Regions from separate parts of the Methylophilus sp. Leaf408 genome, predicted to be linked through region 1. Evidence: predicted binding sites of a transcription regulator. Region 1 holds the regulator's gene; each other region holds the start of a gene.

What was found. Region 1 encodes sigma-54, which starts transcription at its own class of promoters, with help from an activator protein. Its sites were predicted from a motif close to TGGCACNNTTCCTGCT; they were not measured.
Region 2: nirB (nitrite reductase large subunit NirB) is a predicted target of sigma-54. The motif match lies at 937-952, and genes of this name have one in related genera.
Region 3: LPA26_RS07165 (SfnB family sulfur acquisition oxidoreductase) is a predicted target of sigma-54. The motif match lies at 1,064-1,079, and genes of this name have one in related genera.
Region 4: LPA26_RS14330 (prepilin-type N-terminal cleavage/methylation domain-containing protein) is a predicted target of sigma-54. The motif match lies at 1,175-1,190, and genes of this name have one in related genera.

The regions. Positions count from the first base shown of each region.
Region 1 is NZ_CAKASK010000002.1:481,227-483,432, forward strand. Features, by position in the region: gene lptB (LPS export ABC transporter ATP-binding protein) at 1-283, shown strand, start outside; gene LPA26_RS13230 (RNA polymerase factor sigma-54) at 290-1,837, shown strand; gene tyrS (tyrosine--tRNA ligase) at 1,901-2,206, opposite strand, start outside.
Region 2 is NZ_CAKASK010000001.1:146,169-148,374, reverse strand. Features, by position in the region: gene LPA26_RS00670 (bifunctional protein-serine/threonine kinase/phosphatase) at 1-693, shown strand, start outside; gene nirB (nitrite reductase large subunit NirB) at 1,154-2,206, shown strand, end outside.
Region 3 is NZ_CAKASK010000001.1:1,538,442-1,540,647, reverse strand. Features, by position in the region: gene LPA26_RS07165 (SfnB family sulfur acquisition oxidoreductase) at 1-977, opposite strand, end outside; gene msuE (FMN reductase) at 1,431-2,003, shown strand; gene sfnG (dimethylsulfone monooxygenase SfnG) at 2,063-2,206, shown strand, end outside.
Region 4 is NZ_CAKASK010000001.1:1,728,774-1,730,979, reverse strand. Features, by position in the region: gene LPA26_RS08065 (type II secretion system F family protein) at 1-1,068, shown strand, start outside; gene LPA26_RS14330 (prepilin-type N-terminal cleavage/methylation domain-containing protein) at 1,265-1,720, shown strand; gene LPA26_RS08055 (Tfp pilus assembly protein FimT/FimU) at 1,728-2,206, shown strand, end outside.

The DNA.
Region 1 (2,206 bases):
CGCGCGTTGCCTGGCAACTGACCCGAAATTTATTCTGCTGGATGAGCCATTTGCCGGGATTGACCCGATTGCGGTGATCGAGATCCAGAAAATTATCCGTTACCTCAGCAGCCAGAATATAGGCATTTTAATCACAGATCATAACGTGCGTGAAACGCTGGATATATGCGACCGCGCTTATATCGTGAATGAAGGCGCCATCTTTGCCGCGGGTACGCCGGATGAAATCATCCAGAACGAAGGTGTACGTGAAGTATATCTGGGCAAAAACTTTAGGCTGTAATTTGTTATGAAGCAAAACCTGCAATTACGCATGTCGCAAAACCTGGCTCTTACGCCACAGTTGCAGCAGTCTATCCGTCTGTTGCAATTGTCGACGCTGGAACTTAACCAGGAGCTGGAAGCCATCTTGCAGGAAAATCCTTTACTGGAAATGGCTGACAATGAAGAAGGCGAGTTTGAAGATAACACGCCCGATGCACCGTTGCAGGCTCAGGCTGAAGTGGAAGATGCCAGTTCATTTGACGTAGCCATTCAGCAGGATATCTCTTCGCCAGCCGATACTTTGCGTGAAGAATTACGGGATGACCTTAGCGGTAATGAAGGCGAATTACCCAACCTTAATGAAGAATTCACACCGCCGGAATTTGAAGATGATTATGGCGAATTTGGCAGTACCAGCAATTGGGACGAGGCAGGCCGCAACAATAATGACGATGAAGACGGCGATTTCTCCCGCCAGGATGCCAGCAGCATCAGCTTGCGTGAGCACCTCATAGACCAGATTCAGCTGGCGCATTTATCACACCGCGATATGAGCCTGGTTAAACTGCTGCTCGACAGCATTAATGATGACGGCTATCTCGAACAGGATCTGCAGGAGGTTGTTGAAAACCTGCCGCTGGAACTTGAGGTTGACTTGCTCGAACTGGAAACCGCACTCAAGCTGATCCAGAATCTCGACCCGATCGGCATAGGCGCACGCGATTTGCGTGAGTGCCTGTTATTGCAACTTAATGCCTTGCCTGCGGATACGCCCTACCTGAAAACCGCCATCGCGCTGGTCAAAGATCACCTGGCACTACTTGCCAATAAAGATTTTGTGAAGCTGCGCAAACAATTGAGTTGCGATGAAGCCTCACTCAAAGGCGCGCAACAACTAATCCGCCAGCAAAACCCGAGGCCGGGTAGCGAATTTTCCAATTTCAGCCACGATCATTTTATCCAGCATGATGTGGTGGTCAAAAAAATCAAAGGCATCTGGGTGGCAACCCTGAATGACGGCGTGATCCCTAAATTGCGCATCAACCAGATGTATGCCGACATCCTTAAACGTAATCGTGAGAGTTCCGGCCAGTATCTGCAAAGCCAGATGCAGGAAGCCAAATGGATGATCAAGAATATCCAGCAACGCTTCTCGACCATATTGCGCGTATCGCAAGCAATTGTGGATAGGCAGCGCAACTTTTTTGAGCACGGTGACATTGCCATGCGCCCGCTGGTATTACGTGAGATTGCTGAAGAACTCGAATTGCACGAAAGCACCATTTCCAGGGTGACTACGCATAAGTATATGCTCACACCACGTGGTGTTTATGAACTGAAATACTTCTTCGGCAGCTCGGTTGCCACAGATGCTGGCGGCTCCTGCTCGGCGACGGCGATCCGCGCACTGATCAAACAAATGGTTGCAGAAGAAAACGTCAAAAAACCATTATCAGATAATCAGATTACCGACACCCTGGCCCAACAGGGCATTGTGGTAGCGCGCCGGACCATTGCCAAATATCGTGAATCATTGAGCATTCCACCCGCCAATTTGCGTAAGTCACTTTAAAACGTAATCTCTATCTTCCAGAAAAAAGCCGCTAAAAAGCGGCCTTTTACTTTCAAGCAGTTATTACTTAATGGTTATTTTGGCGAACTTGCGTTTGCCAACTTGGGCCACCACCACGCCTTTTTCCAATTGCTGATTTTTGTCTTCCACTTTTACGCTATCCAGTTTCACGCCACCTTGTTGAATAGCACGCATCGCTTCACTGGTGCTTTCTACCAGGCCAGCCAGTTTCAGTAACTGGCTGATACCAATACTCTCGCCTTCAATGGCCACTTCCACTTCCGGCACATCATCAGGGATGCCACCTTTGGCGCGCGTCTGGAAATCTGCCAGTGCTTTTTCTGCTGCTGCCTGACCGTGGAATCGGGC
Region 2 (2,206 bases), on a different contig from region 1:
GAACAGCGCAGCGCACTTTATTATGTGATGACCTGGCACGAAGGCTCAACCTTGCAGCAACGGCTGGATGCCGGCCACCATTTCACCATGAATGGCGTTGCCAATATCGGCCAGGATTTATTGCGCGGCTTGAGCATGTTGCACCGCCTGAATATTGTGCACCGCGATATCAAACCAGCCAACATTCATATCGGTAGTGACACCCGCCTGCGGATTCTGGATCTGGGTGTTGCACTAAACCCTACCCTGCCGATGCCAGAGCAGATGGAAAACCCGGGCACACCCAGTTTTATGGCACCCGAGTTGTTTGACGGTAAAGTCGCTGACCGGCAGGCAGACATTTATGCCGCTGGCGTGACACTTTATCATTTGCTCACCCGCAAATATCCCTACGGCGAGATAGAGCCTTTCCAGTCACCGCGTTTTGGCGAGCCGATCAAACCCAGCCGCTACCGGCCAGAAATCCCCGCCTGGCTGGAAAACGTGATTCTTAAAGCGATCGCCAGGAAAGCGGAAGATCGTTTTGAAACGGCCGAAGAAATGCTGCTCGCCATGGAGCATGGCGAATTAAAACCGGTAGTGATTCCACGCATGCCACTGATTGCGCGCGCCAGGCTTGTCAAATGGCAGTGGCTGGCTATCTGCTCTTTGCTGGCCAATCTTATCCTGATCTACTTGTTGTTTATTACCTGACCAGATATCCCTTCTCGTAAAGAATTAAAAACATCTCCAAGTTCAGATTGAAACGCTTACCCTATCAAGACCCATTCTGGTGCAAACGCTTTAATTTGCATCATTCCCGTGCGCTCAGCTGGTTTTTCCAGCCATGCCACCTTTACAAAAATATATCCAGACTCTTCACAAACCGGAATTAAACATCAATAAAACAATCACTTAAAAAATTTTCAGATTTTATCAATACTCTATATCCCAGATTGGCATGTCGCTTGCTAATTGCTCAATAGATATTAAATCTCGTTTTATTAACGATTAGTTTTTATGGACAACGGCGTCCATAGCTTGTTTTTCGAACTGCCACCGGTAGTCGATAGATAAGCTATGGACGCCTTTTTTCGTTTTTAGCTTAGTAAACAGCAATGCATGATCAATGAAATAACGTGTCACATGCTTGCATCTGATGGGGAACATTACGATGAATCAACACACCCGCATAGTAGTTGTCGGCAACGGCATGGTGGGACATTACTTTATGCAGGAGCTGGTCAAGCGTCACCCTGACCTGGCGGCCGCCAACCTGCAAGTGACAGTATTGGGCGAAGAACCACGCCCGGCTTATGACCGTGTGCATCTTTCCAGCTTTTTCTCCGGCAGCACAGCTAAAGACCTCTCCCTGGTCGAGCCTGGTTTTTATGACCGCCTTGGCCTGGAATTGCGACTGAATGCGCGTGTGAGCCATATTGATAGACATCAGCATGTCGTCACCCTGACTGACAACACAACGCTGCCATACGACAAACTGGTACTGGCCACCGGCTCGGTACCGTTCGTGCCATCGGTGGCCGGGCGTGACCGCGAAAACTGCTTTGTGTACCGCACCATTGAAGACCTGGAAGCGATGACCGCAGCAGGTAAAACCTCCAAGAGCGGGGTTGTGGTCGGCGGTGGCCTGCTGGGCCTGGAATGCGCCAAGGCATTGCGTGACATGGGCCTGGATACCCACGTGGTCGAATTCGCCCCGCGCCTGATGGCCGTGCAAGTGGACGAAGCCGGTGGCCGTGTGCTGCGCAGCAAGATTGAGGAGCTTGGTGTGCATGTACATACCAGCCGCAATACCACCGCGATTGTCGATGGCGCGACTGCACGCCACCGCATGGTGTTCTTTGATGAGACCTGGCTGGAAACCGACATGATCGTGTTCTCTGCCGGTATCCGTCCGCGTGATGAACTGGCACGTGAATCCGGCCTGGCGATAGGCGCACGTGGCGGTATCGCGATTGACGATTTCTCACGCTCCAGCGACCACGACATTTACGCGATCGGCGAATGTGCCAGCTGGAACGATGAGATGTTTGGCCTGGTAGCGCCTGGCTACGATATGGCCCGCACGGCCTGCGCGCACCTGGCTGGCGAAACCGCATCAACTTTCAAGGGTGCGGATATGAGCACCAAGCTCAAGCTGATGGGCGTCGATGTCGCCAGTGTCGGCGATGCGCACGGCAAGACCCATGGCTGCCGTAGCTACCAG
Region 3 (2,206 bases), on a different contig from region 1:
ATATACTCGCCGGCACGGGCCAATAAAGCGTCGGTCGCATGGATACGGATTTGCAGGTCGCCGATATCCTTGATCGTGTGCGGATCTTCATAACCGTGTTCCAGCTCGGTGTCTATCCATGGACGGGTGTAATTACGCACGAAATGCAGTGTGTCCTTAAATGCCGCACGGGCGATGCCGGTATCTACCGCTGCCTGGATGATCTGTGCCACCGGGCCCATGGCGGTAGGGCGGTCAAAAGCCAGGTGATGTGGTACCACGTGTTCGCTAGGCACAAAAATATTGTCCAGAATGGTGGTGCCGCTCGCAGTAGTGCGCTGGCCGAAGCTGGACCAGTCATCAATAATAGTGAGGCCTTCAGCGCCAGCCGGGACAAACGCCACCACGGTATTGTCGTTTTCGTCTTTGGCCACCACCGGTACCCAATCCGCCAGCAATGCCCCTGAGGAATAGAATTTTTTGCCATTCAGGAAGTAGCCGCTGTTGGCGGGTGTCAGCCTGGTTTTCACATCATTGACGCTTTTGGTGCCGACTTCAGAAAAGGCATTGCCAAAGCGTACGCCTTGCAGCACCAGGTCAAAAAAGTAGCGCTTCTGGAAATCCGTGCCATCCAGGCGCAAACCTTCCACCATATACAAATGGTTTTGCGGGATCTGGCCTATGCTGGGGTCAGCTTCTGCCACTATTGCAATCACTTCTGCCAGGGTTTTATTAGAAACTCCTGCGCCGCCATATTCCTTAGGCACGGTAATGCCCCACAAGCCGCTGCTGGAGAATAAATCCAGCTCTTTGCGCGGCAAGCGTCTTTCCTTGTCGCGGATTGAAGCCTCTTTGGCGATTTCAGTGGCTACCTGATGTGCAACCGCGATGGCTTCGGCATCACTTTTAATAATATGGGCGGCATCCCTGCCGCGATGTTCGTGCGCCTGGTTCAGGCTCTCGGGCAAATGCGCAACGTTGCTTGCATGTGCAGTCATATTTGAATCCTTCTAACTAAAAATAAGGGAGATTTAAAAGCGCAGTCATTTAGTTGTTAAATAGCGCTGCGCGTCGGTGTAGCTATTGCATTTAGCATGCCAATAGATAAGTAATTGAATTTAAATGTTTTATTTAATTTCGTGATTACGTTGAGCGCTTTAGAAACAGCTTTCTGCTGAATGGGTGCTGATTAATCAGCACCTAATAGCCAGTTTTTAGCTGGTAAAGCGTGAGTCAGGTGCTGTATTTCTGTTTTAGCTGCTGCTATATCAGCAGTGCATCAGCATATATAGCTAAATTTCAACATGGTTAAATGGCGCTTAATTTTCATAAGTCATTGAAATATATGAAAAAATACTCCTGGCATGGTTGCTGCTATATCTATAGGGAGCTGGCTCACCGATATTGAACACATCAAATTGGCGCCGGCAACCAAAGTTTAGGAGCCACACATGAGTCGTCCATTAAAAGTTACTGCTGTATCAGGCAGCTATAAATTACCTTCACGCACTGCCGCCCTGGTAGAAGCCTTGACCCAGCAGCTGGGCCAGCATATCCCGATTGAACTGCATTCTATTGAGTTGAGCGAAATCGGCAGCAGCCTGGTGTCTTCATTTGACCCTAAACAGCTGCCTGCGAAAGTGCAGAAAGATATTGAAGCGATTGAAACCGCTGATCTGCTGATTGTGGCGACGCCGGTTTACCGCGCGTCTTACACTGGTTTGTTCAAACACCTGTTTGATCTGGTCAATTACGAAGCATTGATTGATGTGCCGGTATTGCTGGCAGCGACCGGCGGCAGTGAGCGCCATGCCCTGATTATCGACCATGAGCTCAGGCCGCTATTCAGCTTTTTCCAGGCATTGACCTTGCCTATTGGCGTATACGCCACCGAGGGCGACTTTGAAAACTACAAAGTGAAAAGCGAAACCGTGAAAGCGCGGATTGAGCTGGCGATAGAGCGGGCATTGCCACTATTAACACATCGTGAACTTGTGAAGGCTGCCAGCCTGCAAGCGGTTTGACGCAGGCCAGTATTTAGAGAAAACCAGTATTAGAGAAAAACAGATTTGGAGATTGGGTGATGAGTACAGAAAACATTAAATTTGCATATTGGGTACCAAACGTTAGTGGTGGCCTGGTGGTCAGTAATATCGAACAGCGCACCAGCTGGGATATCGATTACAACCGTAAACTGGCACAAATTGCCGAAAAGGCGGGTTTTGAA
Region 4 (2,206 bases), on a different contig from region 1:
GTCGCTTTCAACCTGTTTGAACAAAAAGTCACTAGCCTGGATATCATGTTATTCAGCCGTCAGATGTTTACTTTACTCAAGGCGGGTATTCCTATTATGCGGGCGCTTACCGGGATACAGAGCTCGGTAGGCAACCCTAAGCTTGCTCAGGTCGTCGGGCAGCTAAAAACCAGCCTGGATGCGGGGCGTGAGCTTTCGATGGCAATGACTGAGCATCCCAAAGTGTTTGATAACTTTTATATCAGCATGATACGGGTCGGTGAAACCACTGGTAATCTCGATAATATTTTCCTGAGGCTGGCAGAACACATCGAATTCGAGCGTTTCATGCGCGGGCAGATCAAGTCAGCTTTGCGTTACCCTATGTTCGTGATGACGGCGATGGCGATTGCTATTATTGTGATTAACATCATGGTGATACCCCAGTTCGAAAAAGTATTCGCCAGCATGCATGCCGATTTGCCGTTCATCACCAAAATTCTGATCGCTTTCTCCAGTTTTATGCGTAATTACTGGTATGTGCTAATTGCAATGGTAGTGGGTGCGGGCTATATGTTTAAGTCGTATATCAGCACTTCTTCCGGACGCTCTAACTGGGATCGCATAAAAATGCGCATTCCCATCGCAGGAAAGATTATCTTTAAGGGGACCATGGCCAGGTTTGCGCGTAGCTTTGCGCTTTCGACACGTAGCGGATTGCCTATCCTTGGCGCCTTACGCCTGGTATCCCAGACTGTAGAGAATGACTATATTTCTATCAAAATCCTCAGCATGTCTGCAGGGATTGAACGCGGCGAGACGATTTTAAGGACAGCAACACAGACCGGGGTATTTAACCCTTTAGTGCTCCAGATGATCGCCATCGGTGAGGAATCCGGCTCTCTGGATGAATTGATGCAGGAAATTGCCGATATGTATCAAGCTGACGTTGAATATGACGTTAAAACACTAGGTGCGCAAATCGAGCCCATTATGATTATGTTTCTGGGCGCACTGGTCCTGGTGTTGGCGCTGGGGGTGTTCCTGCCAATCTGGGATATGAGTTCAGTCATGCTCAAAGGCGGTTAAATTTTAAGCAATAAAAAGTATTTTTACAATGGAATAGTTTCTTTCTGTTGTAAATGTAAGGGTTCGGGGACGGTTTGAAAATTCGGTTACATGGACCAAAATTGTCTGGCATGCTTTTTGCTGACATTAAATTAACGCAGTTTGCACCTGTCACTGTGACAATAAAGGCAGGAAATTTTGATTAGGAGTCTAGGGAATGAAAAAACAGGCTGGCTTTACATTGGTTGAATTGGTTGTGGTTATCGCAGTGCTAGGTATTTTGGCAGCAACAGCATTGCCGCGTTTTGTAAACGTGCAAGGTAATGCTCGTGGCGCTAGCATGAATGGCTTAGCAGCTTCAGTGCGCTCAGCATCTAATTTGGCCAGAGCGGCATGGGTTGCTGGTGGTCAACAAGGTAACCAGGTATTAATGGATGGCAATAACGTAAACGTAGTTGCTGGCGTTGGGTTTCCACAAGCGAATGCTGGTGGGATAGTAGCTGCTTTACAACAACTTGATGCTAATACTTTCACTGCGACACCAGGTGCAGGGATAATGACCTTTAACTTAAATGGTTTTCCTAATTGTTCTTTCGTATATACCGAACAAACTGGTGTCGTAAACACTGGAAATATAGGCACAGCAGCAAACATTGCACAGAATTGTAACTAAAGAACCTATGAGGGCTTCCTCTGGATTCACGCTTGTTGAACTAGTGGTTGTGATTGCTCTGATGAGTGTCATGGTAGCAATAGCCGCGCCACGATTCGCAAATGGTGATATTTTCGAAACCCGCGGTGACGCGGGTTTGCTTTCATCTACATTACGGTATGCGCAGAAGACTGCCATCGCGCAACGCACGAGTGTGTATGTAATCACTAACAACGCGGCAATACCCAATACCGTCACTTTGTGTTTTGTGAACGGAGTTAACTGCCAAGCTGGACGCGAGGTCATTAACCCTGAAACCGAAGGTCCTTATGTGATGACCTTTTCCAGAAATGTTGGTGTACAACCATCCAGCAATGTTTTGGAATTTAGGGGTTTAGGGCAGCCTTTAATTAATGCAATTAATGCAGGAGCTACTTATACAGTAGCTAACAGGAATAGACCAGCTCAATCAATAGTAGTGAACGTTGAAGCTGAAACCGGCTACAT